DNA from 3 places in the Rhizobium sp. BK112 genome. Region 1 is predicted to be linked to each of the others. Evidence: riboswitches for the same ligand, from Rfam matches in the RefSeq annotation. Region 1 holds a riboswitch; each other region holds the start of a gene.

Region 1 (7,336 bases):
TCGCGGCGGAACACCCGGGCGAAATTGCGTTTGCTCATGCCGATTTTCTGCGCCAGATCATCTACAGCGAGCGAAGCGCCGAGGTTTGCCAGCACATATTCCTGCGCCTTTTGGATCAGCGTCGTTTCCGACATCTGGCCGACGAGATGGGCGCTGAACTGCGATTGTCCGCCTGGACGCTTCATGAACATCACCATGTAGCGGGCAACGATCATCGCGACATCGCGCCCGTGATCTTCTTCGACCAGCGAGAGCGCCAGATCGATGCCCGATGTGACGCCCGCAGCCGTTATGAGTGCACCGTCGCGAATATAGATCGCATCGGGATCGAGATCGATTGCCGGAAAGTCCCTGGCGAACTTGCCGGCACATTCCCAATGCGTCGTTACGTTCTTTCCGTCGAGCAGCCCCGCAGCCGCCAACAGGAACACGCCGGTACAGATCGACCCGAAGCGCCGGACCGTCGGCACCCGCCGCTGCAGCCACGCGATAACCTCGGGATCGATCGTCTGGAACGACGGATCGCCAGCGACAAGCAGTGTGTCGATCGGCTCGTCCGGGTCGAAGATCGTCCGGTCGGCGAGGAACCGGAGTTTGCCCGTTCCGTTGACGGACGCCGCTCCTGTCGACATGATCTGTATGTCGTATGCATCCGTGTCGCCAAGCCTTTGGGCGGCTTCCCAGAAGACCTCGGCGGGGCCGACGATATCCAGAGACTGGACCCCGGGCGGGGAAAGAATAACAATGCGCATTGCCTTGACCCCTGTTGCGATGCGGATCCGGAAACGCCCGCATGTTCAATTCATGCAATTAGCCTGCCAGCTTACGAAAGGCTGCGGCGGATCTGCCGGCTGTCGAGATGAAAATTCCGCTTTGCCGGTGCCTCGCTGGCCTCGATCCTCTGCCGGGCGGCACTGAGCAACGCAGGGGCGTTCCGCCTGGCGAAGGCGAGGCATTCGTCCGGCGAAGGCCTGGCGCCGAGCAATGTCCGCAGCGCAAACCGGTGGACGAAACAGTGGCCGCCGTTGCCGGCGTCAAACTGCAGCGAGTCGATATCCTCGCGCCATGTCAGGTGCAACTCTTCCACCCTATGCCTCGAAACGCCGGAAGAACGTGCCCGTCAGCGATCCGAGCAGCGCCCAGAAGACGAGGCTGGTCATGGCTGCGGCGGCGATGAACTGATGTTCGAGCGCTTCCGGAGCCAGCGCATGCCGGCCCTCTGGCGCGGCTGGCGCACCGATCACATGCGGAGCCGCGATCAGCACGATGGCGGCGACCGCCGTCCACGGCTTCCTGTGAAAGGCGATCAGGGCGAGGCCGCAAGCCGTCGCAGCCGCCGTCGCTATCCACCAGACCTGCCGGTCGGCAAGCGGCGCGGATGGCGTGCCCGGCAGTTCGGGCGGCAATCCCAGCAACGGCGCGATCATCACGCAGGCAAAACCCGCCAGCCCCCACATCAGCCCTTCGCGCCAGCCGAGCGCCTTGCCGCGCATCGAGATCAGCCCGGTCAGCGCCAGCGCATAGCCGATGGCAGTGAGAATGTTGGCGGCCAGCGTGAAGGCCGTCCGTTCGACGCCGTCGGCCGGCTCCCAACCTCCCTCTTCATGGTCATGAGCGGCCATCGCCCCATGATCGTGTCCGGCGGGAACAGCGGCTGCGGCGCCTGCCGCCGGCAGTGCCTCACCCGCTTTCTCGTAGACTTCAGCCTTGGCGATGAGCTGGCTCGTGCCGAAGAACTGGACGGCCGTGACAGCGGTTCCGACGATACTGCCGACGAGCACCGCGGTGAAGACGATCGAGCGAAACAGCGACATTGTCATTCTCCTCTCAGTGGCACGGAAACGCGTTGGCGTGGCGCGAGTCATGCGCAGCATTGTGGACGATTTCGATATGCGAGAAGCCGACAAAGCCGACGATCATGAGGCCAACGCAGGCGGCAATCGCCGACTGAAGCAGCCTCGTGGCGGAAGCGGTGGCAACAGGTGCCGAGGATGAGACGATATAGGGCGTGGACATCGGAAAACCTTTCGACATGGCGCCTTTGGCGCCGATAACATGTTGACTGAAGGGCCAGCGCATAACCCCGAAATCGGAATCGATTTCGGAAAGGACCATGCGCCAATTCAAAGTGATAGAACGTCCTTGGCGCGTCCTGCGGGACGCGCGGCGCTCTATGGTGATCAGGCCGCGAAGGCGGCCTTGATCTCGTCTGCGTCGATGACGCCGGATTTCGCCACGGCCTTTTCGAGGGCGGCCAGGAAATGGTCATAATAATTCCAGGAGGATCGATCGACTGGATGGGCCGCTTCCCAGGCGCTGATCGTGCTGATCAGCTCGTCGCGGAAGTCGTCCCATTCGAAGAAGCCGTCCTTGGCGAGCGCAAGCGCCATGCCGAAGGCCTTTCGCTCCCACTCGCTGCCGAAGCAGAGCGAGCCGTTCGCCCGCGGCGGGTTGTCGGTGCTGCCCATCATCTCGGTGACGGCGAAATGCTCGAATTGCGTCAGCATGTCCCCTCCTCACGCTGCCCTGGCGACGGCGACACCCATCATCGCTTCGGGCGTGACCAGGGCCTCGAGTTCCGCTTCGGAAAGCCCGTCCGTGCCGGCCGGGCGTTCCGGCACGACGAACCAGCGGATCTGGGCGCTGGAATCCCAGACCTTGATCTCGACCGCATCGGGAACCGCCAGCCCGAACTCCGTCAGTACGGCGCGCGGCTCGCGGGCGGCACGGCTGCGGAAGGTCGGGTCCTTGTACCAGTAGGGCGGCAGGCCGAGCACCGGCCACGGATAGCAGGAGCAAAGCGTGCAGATGATGAGGTTATGGACATGGGGGGCGTTGGCCACCGCGCGCATGTGTTCGCCCTCGGCGCCCGCCATGCCCTCGGGCAACTGAAGTTCGGCGATGGCCTTCGGCGTGTCGGCGACGAGCCTGTCCTTGAACGCCGGGTCGACCCAGGCGCGCGCGACGATCTTGGCGCCGTTGAACGGCCCCATCTTTGTCTCGAAGAAATCGAGGACTGTATCGACGGTTTTGTCGGTGATCACGCCCTTTTTGATCAGCAGGGCTTCCAGGGCTTTGACGCGGGCAGCGCTGTAGGCTTCCCGGTCCTGGCGATAGTGAAAACGGTCCATCATTGTTGTGGCTCCTTGACTGGAATGGCGGCGACTGGTGTGCGTCTCAGGCGGCCTTGGAGGCTTCGCCGGCTTCCGGTGCCTCGACATAGTGGGCGTAGAGATCGGCATAGAGGCTGAAATTCTTCTCGGCATTATCGGGCCAGAGGTCACTCGGTTCGAAGCGAACGCAGTAGACCGGCATCGCCGCGCCGACGCCGTCGGGGCCGGTGTCGCAGAGATAGGTGTAAGCCCCGTCATAGACGGTCTCGATCGTTCCGAACTTGTTGCGGAGGAAACCGGGCAGCCTCGTATGCTCGACGGTCGGCACATCGCGGATCGCCACCGTATCGCCGACTTTGAATTCGAAGGTCACGCCGACGTCGCGCTTGGGGCTGTCGCCTTCGACTAGATATTGCACGACGCGCCGGTCGATCGCCTCATCGCCGGCCTCGTGCAGCGGCTTCGACGGCGCGTTGTAATATTCCCCCGTCAGCGCATCGAGCTCTTCTGCCGTGATATAGCCGTTGTCGATGAAGTATCCCGATATTCCGCCGAGCCACTTCTCGTAATAGCGAAACCTGAAATAATCGAACGGATTGAGGGACTCCGCCCCTTTCCTGAGGTCCGCCCAGGTCCAGATGGTCTTGAACGTCGATGGCGTCTCGGGAAGCGGAAGCTGCGGCGACAGCGCCATCATCGCCGTATGGATGCCGAAGATCCTGGTTTCCCAGACTTCGACGAAAACGCGCGTTTCCGTGCTCACGGGCCCCAGCCCCTCAAGGCCGCCAAGATAATGCTGAAGTTTCATGGGATCTTCCTTTATGGTGAATGGTGACGATGACGCTCAGGCGGTCGCGGATTTTTTGCCGGCCAGAAGCTGGGTTCCGATTTCCGAGAGCAGGCCGAAGACGCCGCCGAGCAGCATCGCGGCCATGGCGACGAGGGTCGGATGATTGAGACCTGAGGTGACGATCGTCGTGTCCGTCGCCGCGCTGGTGCCGACGAGAGAGGCGAAGCCGAAGACGATCGCCGGCGGAAAGTTCAAGATCGGGATGGCCGAGGCCAGGATCATTGCTGAGGTGCCGGCGCCGACCAGGATCGCCGCAAAGATCGGGTGGGCCGGGCCATACTGGATGATCAGCAGCGTGATCGAGGCGATGCCGATGCCGGTCCAGTTGGAAACGATCGATTTGACCAGCCCCTGGTTTCCGCCGCCGCAGGCGAAGAACGACGCCCAGGCGATGAAGGTGACCCACACGGGAACGGGAAATATCGTCGCGGTGATATAGGTGTCGATGGCGCCGAGCACACCGAGGCTGATCATTGCGGCAACGAGCGGGGGCATGGGTCTGTCTCCTTGTTGAGGGGTTGGGCGGATGCGCATCAGGATGCCAGCGCGCGCTGCTGGCTGAGGCAGCTCATGAAGCCGTCTCGAAGCATCGCGTCGTCGAGGTTCCTGCCGATGAAGACGATTTCGTTGAGCCGCTTTTCCGAAGGCCCCCAGGCCTTTCCGGGGCGTCCTTCAAGCGTCATGTGCACGCCGTGAAAGACATAGCGGCGCTGCTCGCCGTGGAGATTCAGCACGCCCTTCATGCGGAAGAGGTCCGTGCCGATCTCCTGAGCCAGGCGATTGAGCCAGACGTTCAGCGCCGCTGGATCGAGCGGGCCGAAGTCCTGGATCGCCACGCAACCGATGCTCTGGTCGTGCTCGTGTTCATGGTCCTTGAGAATATCGGGGTCGATAGACAGGATGTTCTTGAGGTCGAAGGCGCCGACGTCGAGCACCGCGGAGAGCTCGACCTTGCAATCCCTCGTCCGGATGATCCGGGCAAGCGGATTGATCCCGCGCAATTGCTGCTCGGTGGCGGCAAGGTCCTCGGCGCTCTCCAGGTCGATCTTGTTGAGCAGCAGCACGTCGGCAAAGCTGATCTGCTCCCTCGCCTCGTCCTGAGAGAGCTGTTGCTTCATATGGCGGGCATCGACGACGGTCACGATCGCATCAAGCTGCAGCCGCCTGGCGAGCGTTTCGTCGAGCAGGAAGGACTGGATGACCGGCGCCGGATCGGCAAGACCCGAAGTCTCGATGATGATGCGGTCGATTGGCCGTCCGGAGCGCAGCAGTTCGCCGATCGCGGCGATGAGATCGCCCCTGACAGTGCAGCAGATGCAGCCATTGTTCAGCTCGATGACCTCGTCCGCCGTCGGCACCACGAGCTTTCCATCGATGCCGACCTCCCCAAATTCGTTGACGATCACCGCTACGCTCTCGTTTTCGATTGAGGTGAGCAGGTGATTGAGAAGCGTGGTCTTGCCGGTCCCGAGAAACCCGGTCAGAATTGTCGTCGCAAGCTTTGTCATGCCTCATCCCCTTGCCGTCCGAGCACGCCTCCGCCGTCTCGGCCAAATGACCGGGCTGAAAAGGCGGCTCCGCTGCTGTTTGCTGGTCTGACCCCGCCGGAAGCGCCGATCAGACGAGGAGAATTACACTTGCAATACCGTCACGAGGCAAGAGACCTGATGTTTCATATTCGGCCAAATAAACCGCAAATTCTGCCATAATGATGAGCTTTTTGATTTTTGATTAAAAACTGATCATACTGTCTAATTATTGATCTTATTGCCCTTTTCCCGATCATTGACGGGATGAGCAATGAAAAAGAGTCTGGTTTGCGCAGCTTTGGCGAGGGACGCCATGCGCAAGTTGGCTTTTCGAGGGCATTCTATTGTCGCCGGCGAAAGTGGTGCCGCTAGGGGTGGTCGGGTGACAGCGGATGAGCACCGAGCCGTTGGCGATTGCTTTGCGTTCCTGGAGGTTCTGGCGGGGAATTGGGCCGGCGCTGAGCATGCCACTATTCGCTAAACTCCACGAAGCCAGTCAGCCCAGCGGCGCGATGAACAGAACTCAAGCGGTCGGGATATGGGTTCTGAATGGTGCCCTAAGGGCTTGACGGAGCGGCATTTCTCACAATAGCTTAGCCCTATTCACCAGGGGGGTCCCGCCAAGGGGCTGAGATACTGCTGGTCGGATCGGCTTTGGCCGCCCGAGGCGCAGTGACCCGTTGAACCTGATCCAGTTCATACTGGCGTAGGGACGGTGCGGGCGCTGCGGCAGCGAGGGCGGGTATCCGGCCTTCGGAATCCACGGCGTTTTTTCATCATTCCAACACTGGAACTGGGTCTCCAAACGTCAAAACTTGGAGCCTCGAACCATGAATATTGCAGCCACCAAACTCACTCCGGTCGTCACCACAGGTCCGCTTCCCGCCTCCGCGAAAGTCCTGAAAGCAGGCACCATTCATCCGGATATCCGCGTACCGATGCGTCAGATCGCACTGCATCCGACCTCTGGCGAACCGCCAGTCACTGTCTACGATTCTTCGGGTCCCTACACCGCAGAAAGTGCCGAAATCCGCATTGATGCAGGCCTGCCACGCCTGCGCGAAAGCTGGGTTCTTGCTCGCGGTGATGTTGAATCCTACGGGGGCCGCATCGTCAGGCCGGAGGATAACGGCTTTGTTTCAGGCGACAGGCTGACGCCGGAATTCCCCGTTCGCAGCCAGCCTTTCAAGGCGAAGGCGGGGAGGGCCGTTACCCAGCTCGCTTATGCGCGGGCCGGCATCGTCACGCCGGAAATGGAATTCATCGCCATTCGCGAAAACCTCGGCCGACAGGCGGCCAAGGAAGCTCTCATCCGCGACGGCGAAAGTTTTGGCGCCCATATCCCGGATTTCGTGACACCGGATTTCGTCCGTCGGGAAGTCGCGGAAGGCCGAGCGATCATTCCCGCCAATATCAACCATCCAGAATCCGAACCGATGATCATCGGCCGGAACTTCCTGGTAAAGATCAATGCCAATATCGGCAATTCGGCTGTTACCTCGTCCATGGCGGAAGAAGTGGAGAAGATGGTCTGGGCGATCCGCTGGGGTGCCGACACCGTCATGGACCTGTCGACCGGCCGAAACATCCACAATATCCGCGAATGGATCATCCGCAATTCGCCGGTGCCGATCGGTACCGTGCCGCTCTACCAGGCACTCGAAAAGGTGAACGGCATTGCCGAGGACCTCACCTGGGAGGTCTATCGCGATACGCTGATCGAACAGGCCGAGCAGGGCGTCGACTATTTCACCATCCATGCCGGCGTGCGGCTCGCCTATATTCCGCTGACCGTCAATCGCGTCACCGGCATCGTTTCCCGCGGCGGCTCGATCATGGCCAAG
Region 2 (7,336 bases), on a different contig from region 1:
CGCGAAGCTGAAAATCGTCGCCGTTCCCATCAGGCCGACGGTCCAGAGGAGGGCATGGCCGAGCACCGACGTCACCGGCAGCGGGAAATATTTGATCGAACGGCCGAGATCGCCGGTGAAGATGCTGCCGAGATAGGTGAGGTACTGCTGCCAGAGCGGACCGTCGACGAAGCCGAAAGTGAGCTTCAGCGCCTGCAGGCTTTCCGGCGGCAATTCGGTGCCGGCGCTGGAGAACATGATCTGCACGGGATCGCCCGGCATCAGCCGGGGCAGGAAGAAATTGATCGTCGCTGCCGCGATGAAGGCTGCCATGTAGAAGACGAGGCGGCGAAGCAGGAAAGCCATGGGAACTCCGTCGTCGCGGAAGCGGCGTTTTCTACGCCGCTTCCGGAGATCATGATGCTTACTTGACCGGCTCGAGAGCGAGCAGGTTCAAGAGGCGTGCCGGATTGGTCCGCGAGATCGACGGATTGACGAAGGGGTTTTCCTTGGTCGACCACCCGGTGAAGCGCTTGGTGTTGTACTGATACCAGTTCGGATTGTTGAACACCGGAATCATCGGCATGTTTTCGGCGACGATGCGCTGCGCCTTGTTCATCGCTTCCTTCTGCTTGGCAAGGTCGGCGGTCTGGGTGAACTCGGTGACGAGTTTCTCGACCTCCGGGTTGAACCAGCGCTGCGCGGTGAAGCGGGTCTTGCCCTTGTCCGAAGCGCTGAAGGCACGCTTGTAAGGATAGTAGGGCGAGGCCGATGCCGGCAGGCTGTTGATCGCCGCATCGAAGGTGCCGTTGATGAGGTTGCCGGTCCAGACGGCTTCCTCAGGCGTTTCGATCTTGGCGTCGATGCCGACTGCCTGCATGCCCTCGACGGCGAGGTTGACGGTGTCGATCCAGTCGGTCCAGGCGCTGGGGACGATGATCGAGAAGGAAATCTTCGTGCCGTCGGGATTGTCGCGGAAGCCGTCGCCGTCCTTATCCTTGTAGCCCGCCTCGTCGAGCAGGGCCTTGGCGGCATCGGCATCATAGGTTGCGAACTTGCCGAAGTCGGCCTTGACGGACGGGTCCGCCCAGCTCTTGTAAAGCTCGCCCATCAGTCCAGGATCTTCGTTCAGCGTCGGATAGCCGTAGCCGGCGACGTCGATCATCGTCTTGCGGTCGAGCGCCATGCTGACAGCCCGGCGGAACTTCAGATCGTTGAAGGCCTTCTTGTTGTTCTCGTTCGCCGTTTCCAAGTTGAAGAGGAAGGCGACCATGCTGCTCGGCGAATACCAATAGTGGAAATGCGCCGGATCCTTGGAGACATAGACATTGTCGATATCGGGAATGAAGGAGACACCCCAGTCAAGCGTGCCGTCGGCTGTCGCGGTCAGCATCTGGTTGTTGTCGGCAAGCTGCGGGAAGCGCATGCAATCGACCTTCAGGTGCTCGTTGTCCCAGTAGTTTGGGTTGCGGCACTGGTCGTAGGTCTGGCCGGTAAAGCGCGGCACTTCCGTCAGCGGGCCACTGCCGACCGGGGTTTCGTTGGCGAAGGTGACGGGATCGGCGACATCCTTCCAGACATGTTCCGGGACGATCGGCAATTGCGAGATCTGCTCGGCGGCGAGCGAGCTCGGATTGGCGAGCGTGAAGCGCACCGTCTGGGCGTCGACCGCCTGCACATCGGTGATGAAGGTCCAGATGCTGACGAAGTCGAGCGCCGGGAACTTCTTCAGGTAATCATAGGTGAACTTGACGTCGGCTGCGGTCAGCGGCTTACCGTCAGACCATTTCAGGTTCGGGCGCAGCTTGAACTCGATGCTCTTCAGATCGTCGGAGAGCTTGAAACTTTCGGCCAGGCGATAGACCGGCTTGTTGCTGTCGAAGCGGTTGAAAATAACCAGCGGCTCGTAGATGAAGTCGAGCGTCGACTGGCGCGATGAGGTCTGGTTGAATGGGTTGAAGTTGCGAACCCAGGTCGTCGCCGGTTCGATATTCGCCGTCAGAATCGTCTGCGCCATGGCCGATCCCGAAAGCAGCGTCAGCGCGGCGGCGGCAAGAAGATATTTTTTCATGTTTTATTCCCCTTTTCTTATGCGGTGAGAGTTGACGGGCCGGTCAGGAGACCAGCGCGCTGGCAAACATGTCTTCGACTTCTGCGTGGGCGGCGCGGACATCGACTTTGAGATTGCCGAGGCGCGCCTTGCCGGCGACGATCCGCTTGAGGGCGGCTTCCGTCAGCGGACGGGCGGCCTTGGCGGCAGCTTCGCTTTCCGGAATGTCGCCGTGGCTGTGGAGCGCGATGTCGAAGCCTGCGTCGAGCACCTGTTTGACGCGTTCCGGCAAGGTACCGGAGAGCGACTCCATGAAGATGCAGTCTGATATCAGCACGCCCTCATAGCCCATGTCCTTGCGGATCACGTCGTGCATGATGGGCGAGACGGACGCCGGCAGCTCCGCGTCATAGGCCGAGTAGACGACATGGGCGACCATCGCCCAAGGCGTATCCTTCAGCGCGACGAAGGGTTTGAAATCGGTCGCGGTGAGCGTCTCGCGGCTGGCGTCGACCACCGGCCGCTCCTTGTGGGAGTCGAGCGTCGCACGGCCATGGCCGGGAATGTGCTTGATGACGGGGATATTGCCGGTCTCGAGCAGGCCATCGACCACCTCGCGGCCGAGGGCCGCGATGAAATCGGGATCAGGGCCGAAGGAGCGGGCGCCGATGACCGCGCTCGTCGTCTCGAAGACGAGGTCGAGAACGGGCGAGCAGCCGCTGGAAAGGCCGAGTTCCGTCATCATCGCGCCCATGGCCTGGGAGGAAAGGCGCAGTGCTTTTTTGCCGAGATCGAAATCGCGGCGCGCAAGTTCGGCAAACTGGCCGAAGCTGCGAAAGAGCGGCCAGGGGCCGGCATCGAGATGCTGAACGCGGCCGCCTTCCTGGTCGGTGAAGACAGGTGCGTCGTCGCGGCCGACGGCTTCGCGGAAGCGGGCGATCAGCCGCTTGGTCTGCTCCGGCTCGCGCTGATTGCGCCGGCCGACGAACAGGCCGAGCGGATTGGCGTCGCGAAAAAGGGCGAATTCATCATCCGAAATCGTGGGAGTGGGAAGGCCGACGAAAAGGGCGAGCGGGGTCGAGGACAATTCTGTAGCTCCGGGATCAGATGGTCATTTCGGCGTGCTTCTCAGCATGCCTTCGTAGATGCCCTTGTCGGGGGCGGGGATGATGGTTGCGCCTGCGGTCTTGGCGTAGAAATCGACTGGCCCGGCATCGCCGATGAAGGCATAGGCGTGGCCGAGCGTCTTCATCGTCTGCAGGCAGGCGGAGAAGAGGGCGAGCCCGATACCTTTGCCGCGCGCTTCCGGGTCGACGCCGGTCGGGCCGAAGAAGCCGCGCGCCGTCGTGTCATAGCAGGCAAAGCCGAGCAGCTTGCCGCCGTCGACGGCGATCAGGCAGGCAACCGGCTGGCGGGAGAAGGCGACGGCGACTTCGCTCGCCCAGTTCTCGCTGAACCGTTCGCGAACCCAGCTGATGATAAGATGCAGTTCCGGGGGGAGGGCCGGACGGATGGAGATGCCGACATCATCGGCTTTCCGTTTCAGGTCGGCGAGCTCAGCGGAATACAAGCTCACAAGCAGGTCTGGCACCTGTCACTCCTCCAGTTATTCCTTTATTGCGGAATGTATCCCCTTTTAGTGTTATAGATTTGGCCATCTGACCGGGCTTGTCAACAAGGTTTTTCAGAAGGTCAAAGGGACTGCCCGCACTGCAACTGCGGTTTCAACGCAAAGTAGCTGCGGAACGAAAAAACGGCCCGGGAGGGCCGGGCCGTTTCGATTGGCTGCATCTATGCCGAGCGAGCGCTTATTCGCCGTCTTTCCACAGCGCATGAAAATGCTGCACCGGACCGTGGCCGGAGCCGACGGTGAGGCTTCCGGCTGCCGCGACCGCGCCGGCGAGATATTGCTTTGCGATGGCGACCGCCTCCCGCGCCGAGGCGCCCTTGGCAAGTTCGGCGGCCAGCGCGCTGGAGAGCGTGCAGCCGGTGCCGTGCGTGTTCTTGGTCGGCACGCGCATGGCTTCGAACCAGTGCAGGCCAGCGGCGGTGGCAAGGACGTCAGGACTTTCGTCGCTATCGAGATGGCCGCCCTTGACCAGCACTGCGGCCGGGCCAAACGCCCGCAGATGTTCGGCCTGCGCCGCCATCTCGGCTCGGTTTGTCGCCACCGGCTGGTGCAGCAGTGCGGCCGCTTCCGGCAAGTTCGGGGTCAGGAGTGTCGCAAGCGGCAGCAGCCGGCGGGTCAGCACGTCGACCGCCTCAGGCGCGAGCAAGGCGGCGCCACCCTTGGCGATCATCACCGGGTCGATGACGATCGGAATGTCGCGGTGGTCAGTCAGTGCACCGGCAACGGCATCGGCGATGCCGGCATTGGCGATCATGCCGATCTTGACGGCATCGACGCGCACATCGGCAAAGACGGCATTGATCTGGTCGGCGACGAATTGCGGCGGCACCAGATGCACGCCGCTGACGCCTTGGGTGTTCTGCGCCGTCAGCGCGGTCAGCACCGCCATGCCGTAGACGCCGCGGGCGGAAAAGGCCTTGAGATCGGCCTGGATGCCGGCGCCGCCCGAGGGATCGGAGCCGGCGATGGAGAGAACGTTGCGGATCATGCGCGGGCCTTTCGAATTTCTGCGGCGATGCGGCGCGTGGCCGCTTCGGGATCCGGCGTACCGCAGATGGCGGAGACGACGGCAAGGCCCTTGGCGCCCGCAGCAAATACTTGGGCGACATGATCCGCCTTGAGGCCGCCGATCGCAACCGACGGCACCGGCGAGGCCTTTACCAGCGTGGCAAGACCGTCAAAACCGATCGGCTGCTTGTGATCGGCCTTGGTCGGCGTCGCAAACACCGGCCCGACGCCGGTATAATCGACCAGATCCGGATCGACGGCGGCGGCAAGCGCCGCGGTCTCGACCGAGAGGCCAAGGATCATGGCAGGGCCGATCATCGTCCGCGCCGTGCGCGCGTCCATATCCTCCTGGCCGATATGCAGACCGTCGGCGCCGATGGCGATTGCCGCCTCGACATCGTCGTTGACGACGAGCAGGGCGCCGGTCCCGACAAGCGCCTGTTTCAAGGCGCGACCGGTCTCGATCATCCCGGCGGTGCCGGCATGTTTGTCACGCAGTTGCACCATCGTCGCGCCGCCGGCAACGGCAAGGCGCGCCGTTTCCACCATGCCGATCCCCGCGCAGAGATCGGGGTCGAGGACGAGATAGAGCGAAAGGTCGAAAGCCTTCATGCCGCCGATATCCTCGCCCTGGCGTCAAGCGTTTCGGCGTCGAGCGCTGCCAGCGCATCGAGGAAGCGCCAGGAGAAGGAGCCGGGGCCGGCGGCGCCGAGTGTCGCGTCTTCGCCGGCGATGGCGAAGGTCGAAAGGGCGGCGACCGTGGCGCCGAAAATGTCCTCGGGCGCCGTTGCCGCAAAGGCGCCGACGAGGCAGGTGAGCGAGCAGCCGAGCGCGGTGACTTGCGGCATCAAGGCCGATCCGCCTTCGATGCGCACGGCCCGCTCGCCGTCGGTGACGAAATCCACGGCGCCGGTCACGGCGACGACCGCCCGCTGACGCTCGGCGAGCCATCGCGCCGAACCTTCCGCCTGCTCGACCGGGTCGCGGCTGTCGACGCCCTGGCCGCGGCTCTCTCCACCGGCCAGCGCGATGATTTCGGAAGCGTTGCCGCGGATGATGGTCGGATGCAGCGCCAGGAGATCGGCGACGGCGTTGCGGCGGAAGGCCGTTGCATAATGGGCGACCGGGTCGAGCACCCAGGGCTTGCCGGCCGAGGCCGCCGTCTTCGCCGCCGCCTGCATGCCGTCGATCCATTGCGTCGACAGCGTGCCGATATTGATGGTCAGCGCACTGGCGATCCCGGCGAATTCGCCGGCTTCTTCCGCGGCATGCACCATGGCGGGCGAGGCGCCCGCGGCAAGCAGAACATTTGCGGCGATGTTCATGGCGACGTAATTGGTGATGCACTGAACGAGCGGCGGCTTCTCGCGCATCGCCTTCAGCATCGCTCCGGGTGTGGTCTTGGTCTGCATATGGCCCCTTTCAGGCGGGGGCGGCCACGGGGCGGTTCGTGCGGGCGATGCCGCGACCCCGAGCGACTCCCTCCGCCGGCATTATCCGGTTCAGGTTCGAAGGGTGCTTCTCAGCCCGTCTGTCGACGAACGCCCCTGTCTCTCATCGCGTTTCTTTTCGCAGAGAACGGGGCTGATGTCACCTCGAAAATGACAATCATGCGACCGACGCGGCGCGCGATGGCTATGGATGATTTATGGGTCGGGATCGCCTTTCATGAAGGACGAGAGATCGCCGCCGATTCGGGTCTTGACCAGGTTTTCCCGAAAGTCGTCTGCCGGTTCTCTTCCGGGTTGGCCGAGTCCTTGCCTTTTCGCCATGCGGCTATCCTCTCCTTTTTCAAAAGGAATAACCGCAGCAACCGTGGGTGCAATCAATTTCTAAAATACATCTTCGTCTTTGTGAGGGGTTGGCTGCCAGCATTGGTGAGGGTGCTGATGCGGGAAAGCAGTCTTTTCTTTGAAAGAATGAAGTTCATCTTCCCAAGACTTTTCTGCATTTGGAATAGCGCGAAGTTATTCATCCTATCCGTTCATCGATGGAATTTTTCAATGTAGCCGAGCACGAGAACAGCTTCGCGTAAGTTGCGTGTCGTCTCATCGCCTCGCCATTCAGTTTTATTCCGGCTGTCGAGATTTGGTGGCGATTTCGTTGCGGTAAGCCTCTCCCAGGGCGTGGAATCAAACTCCCAGAACGCGAAGTAAATATCTAACGGAAACTTTACCGTGCTGACACGCTTAGGTTGACCAAACGATGGATTGTAGCGATATGACTTTACACGCCAATAAAATCTTCCTGAAGTTGTATTTTCAATGAGAAAATTTTTGAAAGCCGATATGAAGTGGGGCCTCCAGACAGTCGCCTCCGTTCTGATATTCATCGCTTGGGCGAATCCTTCTTTTTCGCAATCTGCTGTTCCTGCCGATCAGGGAGCGGGGCAGGTGCAGGCGCCGCCGATAAAATCCCAGAAATTCGACGACTGGTATTATCGCTGCTCGGGTTCTGAAGGCACCGAGGCCTGCGAAGTCGCCCAGATCGCGCAAGTCGCCAAAGATGGCGAGAACGTCAATGTCCTGACGCTGGCGATCGCAGCTGCGCCGGCCGGGTCCCAAGGCAAGGGCGAGAAGGGCGGGGGCGAGAAGGGCAAGGGCGAGAAAGGCAAGCCGGGGCTGACGCTGACCGCTCTGCTGCCGCTCAACGTCTTCCTGCCCTCGGGC
Region 3 (7,336 bases), on a different contig from region 1:
CCAGGTGTAGATCTCCAGCGTGAAATCGATCGAGCCATTGTCCAGCGCCTCGTAAGCGGAGGTGCCGAGGGTGACGGTCTTGACGTCGCCCTTGCCGCCGTCATTGCGGATCATTGCGGAGATCAGCGCGCTCTCCCAGGTGCCGCCAAAGCCGCCATAGGTCTTGCCGTCGAGGTCTTTCGGGCTCTTGATGTCGTCGCGTCCGCCCTTGAAGATCAGGCGTGCGGTTTCTGTCTGGACGACGCCGTAGACCATCTTCACGTCACCGCCGCCGGCGCGCTGCGTGAGGGTCTCGATCTCACTGCTGATGCCGAAATCGGCAACGCCGTTCGACACCAGTGTTCCGGCGCTGGTATCGGTGAAGGGAAGGATCTCGACATCGAGTCCGGCATCGGCGTAGAAGCCCTTCGCCTTGGCGACATAGATGCCGATATGGTTGGTGTTGGGCGTCCAGTCGAGCGCGATGCGAACCTTTGCGGGCGCCGATTGGGCGAAGGCGGTGCGGCCGGCAAGGCTTGCCGCGATGGCGGCGAAAATCGTCTGGCGGCGGGTGAGAAGCAGCATGGTGACCTCCTCAGGTCTCTAGAGCATGATGCCGAAAAGTGTCGGCGGTTTCGGACGACATCATGCTCTAACTCTATAAATTAGAACAGCGATTCAGATTTTGGGCCGACCGGCCTAAAATCATCCTGTTCTTGCGGATGAAGCAGGGTTTGCAGGATTTCGGTTTCGATCGCCTGGGCCGCCGGCGAGCCGAGGTCGGCGATGCTTCTCGGACGGGGCAGGGGAACGCGGAATTCGCGGATGATACGCGCCGGACGGGCCGAAAGCACGTAGATCCGGTCGGAGAGGAACACGGCCTCGCGAACGTCATGGGTGATCAGCAGCGCCGTCCAGCGGTGCTCGGTCCACATGCCCTGCAGCCATTCCTGGATCTGCGTGCGCGTCAGCGCGTCGAGCGCGCCGAAGGGCTCGTCGAGCAGCAGCATGTCCTGCGTCTGGACGACGGTGCGCAGCAGTGCGGCGCGCTGGCGCATGCCGCCGGATAGTTCGGAAGGATAGTGGTGTTCGAAGCCGGAAAGGCCGAAGCTCTCGAACAAAGGCGCGACGGCGGCGCGGGCCGCGCGGCGGCTCATGCCTTTCACCTCGAGGCCGAGTGCCGCATTGTCGATGATCCGGCGCCAGGGCATCAGCGCATCGCGCTGCGGCATGAAGGCGAAGGAATGCGGTGCCTGTTCCAGCGGCACGCCGTTGAAAAGCATGGTGCCGGAATCGGGTCGAAGCGCCTGTGTCAGCAGCCGCAGCACCGTCGATTTTCCGGAGCCGGACGGTCCGACGATCGAAACGAACTCGCCGTCTGCGACGGCGAGCGAAATGTCGCCCAGCACCTTCATGCCGTCGAAGGACTTCGAGATACTACCGAGTTCAACCATTGTATCGCTCATCGGCGCCGCTCCCCGGTTGGCTGCCAGGGCATGACGAGGCGCTGGATCAACAGCGTCAGCCCGAAGAGGCCGAGCGTGAGCACGGCGCTGACGACGACGGCGGCGAGCACGAGATCGGGACGGAAATTGTTCTTGGCGTTGAGGATATAGATGCCGAGGCCGCGGGCGGCGCCGGCATATTCGGCAAAAATCGCGCCAACGACGGCATAGGTGATCGAGATTCTGAGGCCGGCGAAGAAATAGGGCAGCGAGGAGGGAAGCCGGGCCAGGCAGAAAATCCGCCAGCGACTCGCCTTCATCGAATTCAGCAATTCGGCGATGTCGCGGTCGGTCGATTCATAGCCCTGCAGCAGGGCGACGAGCAGCGGAAAGAAGGTGACGAGCGCCACCAGCAACACTTTCGGCAGCAGGCCGAAGCCGAACCAGAGGACGACGAGGGGCGCGATCGCCACCAGCGGCAGGGTCTGGCTGGCGATGAAGATCGGCAGCAATGCCCGGCGCATGAAGGGCACGAAATCCATGAGGATCGAGGCTACGAAGGCGAAAGCCAGCGACAGCGCGAAACCTCCAAGCGTCGCGCCGAGCGTCGGCCAGGTGTTTGATATCAGCGCCTCGCGGTTCAGCCAGCCCTGGATGACGATGCGCGACGGCGCCGGCAGGATGGAGGGCTTGATCCCGGAAAGATCGACATAGAGTTCCCATGCCGCCAAAAAGGCGCAGCCGGCGAGCAGGGCAGGTATGCCCCGGTAGAGAGCGGCGCGGAGCGCGGCAAGGCGCGAACCCAGTGGTGGTAGCGGTGTCATCGGCGTTCGATTTCAGGCTTTCGTCGGGCACTGCATAATTCCTTAAATCGGAATCGATTTAAGGATAAAATTATGCAGCAATTTAAAGTGTTACAGCGTCCTTTGCGCGTCTGAAAAGACGCGCGGCGCTGTATTGGCTGACACCGTGATATCGAGGGTCACATGCCCCTCGGGGTCACCGAAGCGATAGAAGGCCTCACGAATGGTTGCGAAGACGGCGCCGGCATCGCCAGAAAGCCTGGTGCAGAAATTCTTGGCGCGGTCGAAAGTGCCGGAGCGTTTGAGAAAGTCGATGCAGCCATAGATCTCGTCCATATGGGTGCCGGTTCCCATGACGTAGAGCGAGAATTGGGCAGCGGTCGGCTGTCCGGTCTCGGCGGTGATTTCAACGGCGGCAAGGGCGGCCGCTATACGGTCAGCAAGCGGCTCTGCCTGGCCGGAGGAGGGGTTGACGCCGCAGATGGCCTCGTCGGGCTCACCGGGGCAGCCGCGTGAGACGGCGGCGGACAGCACGCAATGTTCGCCGGTCTTTGCGGCGGTGACGAAAAGATCGTGCATGGCGGCGAAAAGAATGTCAGGCGGGCCGACCAGCAGCGTAGAGATGTCATCGGTCTCGATGCGCAGCCGGTCGCGATAGGGATCGAGCGCCTTGACGGCATCGAGAATGATGCCGACGAAATCGCCGGACATCGGATAGAGTGACACTTGTGCGCCTGAAAACATCTGAACCTCGCTCCGCTGGCATTACCCAGATCAGCTTTGAAGGGTCCAGAGGCTTGCACCTCACATCTCAGCCCCGGCAATACGGAGCTCCCCCGTTAATGGCGCGGAAACTATCACCGGGGTTTTCTCCCCGCAACTGCAAAGTTGCGAACCCGTCCATGCGGTCGGGATGAGCCTGCCATGCCCGGTATCGCCTGATATGCCTTACTGTTGAGAACACCCGGACGGAGGTCCTGCCCGGGTGTCCCTCGAGGTTCCGTACCTGCCGGGAACGGAACCGGAGCTTGCTGCCTCAGGCGGCGATGTCGGCATAGGGGCAATCGCTGCGGGCAGTGACGAGCGCCCGTGTCCACCATTCCAGCCTCGCCATCATCCGGTCGAGCAGACGCATCGCGTCGGTGGGATTGTCGAGCCGTCCCTCGGTGTCGAAGCGGTTCCAAGGTGCTGTAAAGCTCACCGAATCGCGGATCGTGACCGCGTGGAGTTCGGCAAAGACGAGGCGCAGCTGTTCGACGGCGCGCAGGCCGCCCGATATGCCGCCATAGGAAACGAAGGCGACAGGTTTGCCCTGCCAGGGCTCGAAGAAGAAATCGATGATCGACTTCAGCGAGGCCGTGAAGCTGTGATTGTATTCCGGGGTGACGATGATGAAGGCGTCGGCCATGCCAAGCCGCCCGGCGAGCCTGTCGATTTCGGGGTGTGCCACGTCACGGCTTACCGGCAGCGCGAAATCGAGCGGGTCGATGATGTCGATATCAAATTGCGGGAAGCGGACGAGCTCCTGCGTCAGCCATTTGACCACCCGGTCGCAGATGCGGCCCTCTCTCGTGCTGCCATAGATGACCGCCAGCCTGGTGGGTGTTTTCATGCGTTGCTCCTTGTCGCGATTGGACTTTACGATTATCGAAGCACGGGTTATAAAACCTTAACTAATATTGAGGTCAAGAGCCGATGGATACGATTCCTGCAACGCCGCTCGGCAGACTTCTGACGGTTGGCGAAGTGGCGGAGCGCAGCGGCCTTGCCGTCTCGGCGCTGCATTTCTACGAGACCAAGGGGCTGATCTCGAGCATCCGGTCCCGCGGCAACCAGCGGCGATACGGCCGTGACGTGCTGCGCCGGCTTGGCATCATCAAGGTGGCGCAGCGTGTCGGCATTCCGCTTTCGGAAATCCAGGCGGCGTTCGAGTCGCTGCCGCAAGGACGCACGCCCACCGTCGCCGACTGGCAGGTGCTGTCGGCGCGCTGGAAGGATGATCTCGACGCGCGAATCAGGCGGCTGAGCCTGCTGCGCGACCGTCTGACCGGCTGCATCGGCTGCGGCTGCCTGTCGATCGAAAGCTGTCCGTTGCGCAATCCCTGCGATCGGCTCGGCAAAGAGGGGTCGGGTGCGCGGCTTCTGGAGACCGAAAGCTAGAGCCCTTCCCCAGAGGGAGACTTGGCTGCGTCTCCCGGGAAAGATCGGTACCTGCCTTTCTTTCGGTCGGCGCGCTCATATGTTAAGGGCGAGTGACGCAACCGGCGGCACTGTCCGCGAGGAGGACGGCTTCGTGTTTCATCCCAGACTGTTCGAAAATCGCAATGTCGTCGTGACCGGCGCCGGCCGCGGCATCGGCCTCGAAGTGGCCCGGCAGTTCCTGGACTGCGGCGCAAAAGTGATCGTCCATACCGGGCGCAAGCCGGGACGCGAGCTGCCGGATTTCCTGCTGACGGCTGAATCCGAAAGACGGGCGCTGCTGCTGCACGCCGATTTCTCGGCGGCCGGTGGGGCGGCGCAATTTGCCGAAGACGTTCTCGCCTTCTTCGACAGGGTGCATGTGCTGGTGAACAATGCCGGCACCATGCTTGGCCGGTTTCCCGCGGCCACGCTCACCGACGCAGAATATGAGGCGATCGTGCGGCTCAACCAGACATCGGTGGTGGCGCTGACACGTGCACTGTTGCCGGCATTAAAGGCGGCTGAAGGCGCCGCTGTCGTCAACACGGTTTCGATTTCGGCGCTGACCGGCGGCAGCCCCGGTTCCTCGATCTATTCGGCCTCGAAAGCCTTCGTTGCGACCTATTCCAAGGCGCTTGCCCGTGAGCTCGCACCGGATGGAATCCGGGTCAATTGCGTGTCACCGGGAACGATCGAGACGGATTTCCATGAGCGCTATTCCTCCCGCGAAAAGCTGGAGCAGACAAGAAAATCCATCCCCCTGCAAAGGCTCGGCACGGCGGAGGATTGCGCTCCCGCCTATCTGTTCCTGGCGGCTCCCTCCCTCTCGGGCTACATCACCGGCCAGGTGATCGAGATCAATGGCGGTCAGCTTATCTGCTGATTTGCTTGGACCTTTTTTGGCATTTCGTCATTTTGGCCAATTCGCTTGTGCGAATATGCTATTGTACTGATCTACCTCATCGCCTCCCTTCCGAGATACCGCATGCCGTTGCCCAAACCCAAGCCGGGGATGACCGGCCAGGAATTGCACACACTCGCTGCAAAAGCCCATGAAGCGAGCGACCTGCTGAAAGCGCTGGCGCACCAGACCCGACTTCTCATCCTCTGCATATTGGCGAATGAGGAGCGGACGGTCAGTGAAATCGAACATATTCTGGGCATACAGCAGGCAATGGTCTCGCAGCAGCTGGCGCGCTTGAGGCTCGAAGGCCTGGTCAATACGCGCCGTCAGGGCAGGCTGGTCTATTACAGCATCGGCAATGTCAGCGTGCTCGCCTTCCTCGAATCGCTGTTCGAGCTTTTTCCGATTGCAGAAAACTGTTAGCGACCGCCCTTGCGGAGCACGGCTGCTATGTCGAAGATAGGTCCGGACGCGAAATGGCGCGGGAGGCCGGATGATCGACAAGCTGGAATTTTTCATCGCGCTTGCCAATGAAAAGCATTTCGGCCGCGCCGCGGAGGAGTGCGGCATCTCGCAGCCAACGCTTTCGGCGGCCATCCGGCAGCTCGAGGATCAACTCGGCGTCATGCTGGTACAGCGCGGTTCAAGGTTCCAGGGGCTAACGCCGGAGGGGCAGCGCGTGCTCGAATGGGCCCGGCGCATCGTCGGCGACGCCCGCACCATGCGCGAGGAGATGCGTGCCGCACGCCGCGGCCTTTCCGGCCATATTCGTCTTGCCGCCATTCCGACCGCGCTCGCCATGCTTTCGCGCATCACCACGCCCTTCCAGGAACGGCATCCCGGCGTGACCTTCTCGATCGTCTCGCGCAATTCGCTGCAGGTGCTGAGCATGCTCGAGAATCTCGAAATCGATGCCGGCATCACCTATCTCGAAAACGAGCCGCTCGGCCGCGTCACGACCGTTCCCCTCTATGCCGAGCGTTATCATCTGATCACGGCAGCCGGCAGCCCACTGTCGGATCGCGACAACGTGACCTGGCGAGAGGTCGGCGATCTTCGGCTTTGTCTATTGACCGCCGACATGCAGAACCGCCGCATCATCAACCGGCACTTGACGGAAGCCGGCGCCACCGTGCATCCGACACTCGAATCCAACTCGATGATCGTGCTGTTCTCGCATGTCAGGACCGGACGCTGGGCCAGCATCATGCCGCGCAACGTCGCCAAATCCTTTGGATTTCCAGTGGAAATCCGCATGATCCCGATCGTCGAGCCGGAGGCGCATCATCTGGTCGGCCTCGTTGCCCCTTATCGCGAGCCTTTCACGCCGCTTGTCTCGGCCCTGCTGCACGAGGCGAGAGTGCTCGTACAAGACGAGGAACTCTGATAGAAAAAAACTATCGTGCAACGTGATAGCTTTATTGATCGCCGGCTGCTTCCCTGAGATGCTGCTTGCGGAATGGCACTCGGCCGGGGGAGCCTGCCATTCCGCAACGAGCGAGCCGCCGGGAGGGCTGCCTTATGACCATTCATATCGCCGAAGGCGATATTGCAGCGCGCACACGTGCCATCGTCGCCGATCTTCGCTTTCTCGAAGGGCCGCTGCTTCCCATTCTGCACGAGGTCCAGCAAGAATTCGGCTATGTGCCGCAGGAGGCCATGCCCGTCATCGCGGAGGAACTGAACCTCTCCCGCGCCGAGGTGCATGGCGTGGTGACCTTCTATCACGATTATCGCGACCATCCCGCCGGCCGGCATGTGCTGAAGCTCTGTCGCGCCGAAGCCTGTCAGTCGATGGGCGGCGATGGCTTGGCTGAGCGCGTCAAGACGCTGCTCGGTATCGATTTTCATCAGACGACGCTCGATGGCGGCGTGACGCTGGAGCCGGTCTACTGTCTCGGGCTCTGCGCCTGCGCGCCGGCGGCGATGCTCGACGGCGAGGTCTATGGCCGGATCGACGATCAGATGGCGGCGGAACTCGTTGCGGAGGCACGCCGATGACGGTCAGGATATATGTTCCGCGC

The links. A riboswitch is a leader RNA that binds a small molecule or an ion and turns the genes downstream of it on or off. The one in region 1 is predicted to bind thiamine pyrophosphate.
Region 2: it holds a riboswitch for thiamine pyrophosphate, as region 1 does, so the genes downstream of both, thiM (hydroxyethylthiazole kinase) here and thiC (phosphomethylpyrimidine synthase ThiC) in region 1, are expected to answer to the same signal.
Region 3: it holds a riboswitch for thiamine pyrophosphate, as region 1 does, so the genes downstream of both, FHT75_RS25735 (YkoF family thiamine/hydroxymethylpyrimidine-binding protein) here and thiC (phosphomethylpyrimidine synthase ThiC) in region 1, are expected to answer to the same signal.

The regions. Positions count from the first base shown of each region.
Region 1 is NZ_JACHYZ010000016.1:76,621-83,956, forward strand. It holds gene FHT75_RS30830 (GlxA family transcriptional regulator) at 1-752, opposite strand, end outside; gene FHT75_RS30835 (hypothetical protein) at 824-1,087, opposite strand; gene FHT75_RS30840 (CbtA family protein) at 1,089-1,814, opposite strand; gene FHT75_RS30845 (CbtB domain-containing protein) at 1,828-2,016, opposite strand; gene FHT75_RS30850 (nitrile hydratase accessory protein) at 2,181-2,507, opposite strand; gene nthA (nitrile hydratase subunit alpha) at 2,517-3,134, opposite strand; gene nthB (nitrile hydratase subunit beta) at 3,178-3,921, opposite strand; gene FHT75_RS30865 (DUF1097 domain-containing protein) at 3,958-4,458, opposite strand; gene FHT75_RS30870 (CobW family GTP-binding protein) at 4,497-5,471, opposite strand; TPP riboswitch at 6,091-6,223, shown strand; gene thiC (phosphomethylpyrimidine synthase ThiC) at 6,323-7,336, shown strand, end outside.
Region 2 is NZ_JACHYZ010000003.1:360,164-367,499, reverse strand. It holds gene FHT75_RS11165 (ABC transporter permease) at 1-345, opposite strand, end outside; gene FHT75_RS11160 (ABC transporter substrate-binding protein) at 404-2,050, opposite strand; gene FHT75_RS11155 (glycoside hydrolase family 3 N-terminal domain-containing protein) at 2,094-3,116, opposite strand; gene FHT75_RS11150 (GNAT family N-acetyltransferase) at 3,141-3,620, opposite strand; gene thiD (bifunctional hydroxymethylpyrimidine kinase/phosphomethylpyrimidine kinase) at 3,838-4,647, opposite strand; gene thiE (thiamine phosphate synthase) at 4,644-5,279, opposite strand; gene thiM (hydroxyethylthiazole kinase) at 5,276-6,079, opposite strand; TPP riboswitch at 6,130-6,226, opposite strand; gene FHT75_RS11130 (hypothetical protein) at 6,299-6,676, shown strand; gene FHT75_RS11125 (invasion associated locus B family protein) at 6,932-7,336, shown strand, end outside.
Region 3 is NZ_JACHYZ010000010.1:251,230-258,565, forward strand. It holds gene FHT75_RS25720 (ABC transporter substrate-binding protein) at 1-564, opposite strand, end outside; gene FHT75_RS25725 (ABC transporter ATP-binding protein) at 645-1,445, opposite strand; gene FHT75_RS25730 (ABC transporter permease) at 1,442-2,248, opposite strand; gene FHT75_RS25735 (YkoF family thiamine/hydroxymethylpyrimidine-binding protein) at 2,339-2,971, opposite strand; TPP riboswitch at 2,962-3,075, opposite strand; gene FHT75_RS25740 (NADPH-dependent FMN reductase) at 3,264-3,839, opposite strand; gene soxR (redox-sensitive transcriptional activator SoxR) at 3,923-4,387, shown strand; gene FHT75_RS25750 (SDR family NAD(P)-dependent oxidoreductase) at 4,467-5,291, shown strand; gene FHT75_RS25755 (ArsR/SmtB family transcription factor) at 5,394-5,735, shown strand; gene FHT75_RS25760 (LysR family transcriptional regulator) at 5,806-6,699, shown strand; gene FHT75_RS25765 (formate dehydrogenase subunit gamma) at 6,834-7,313, shown strand; gene FHT75_RS25770 (formate dehydrogenase beta subunit) at 7,310-7,336, shown strand, end outside.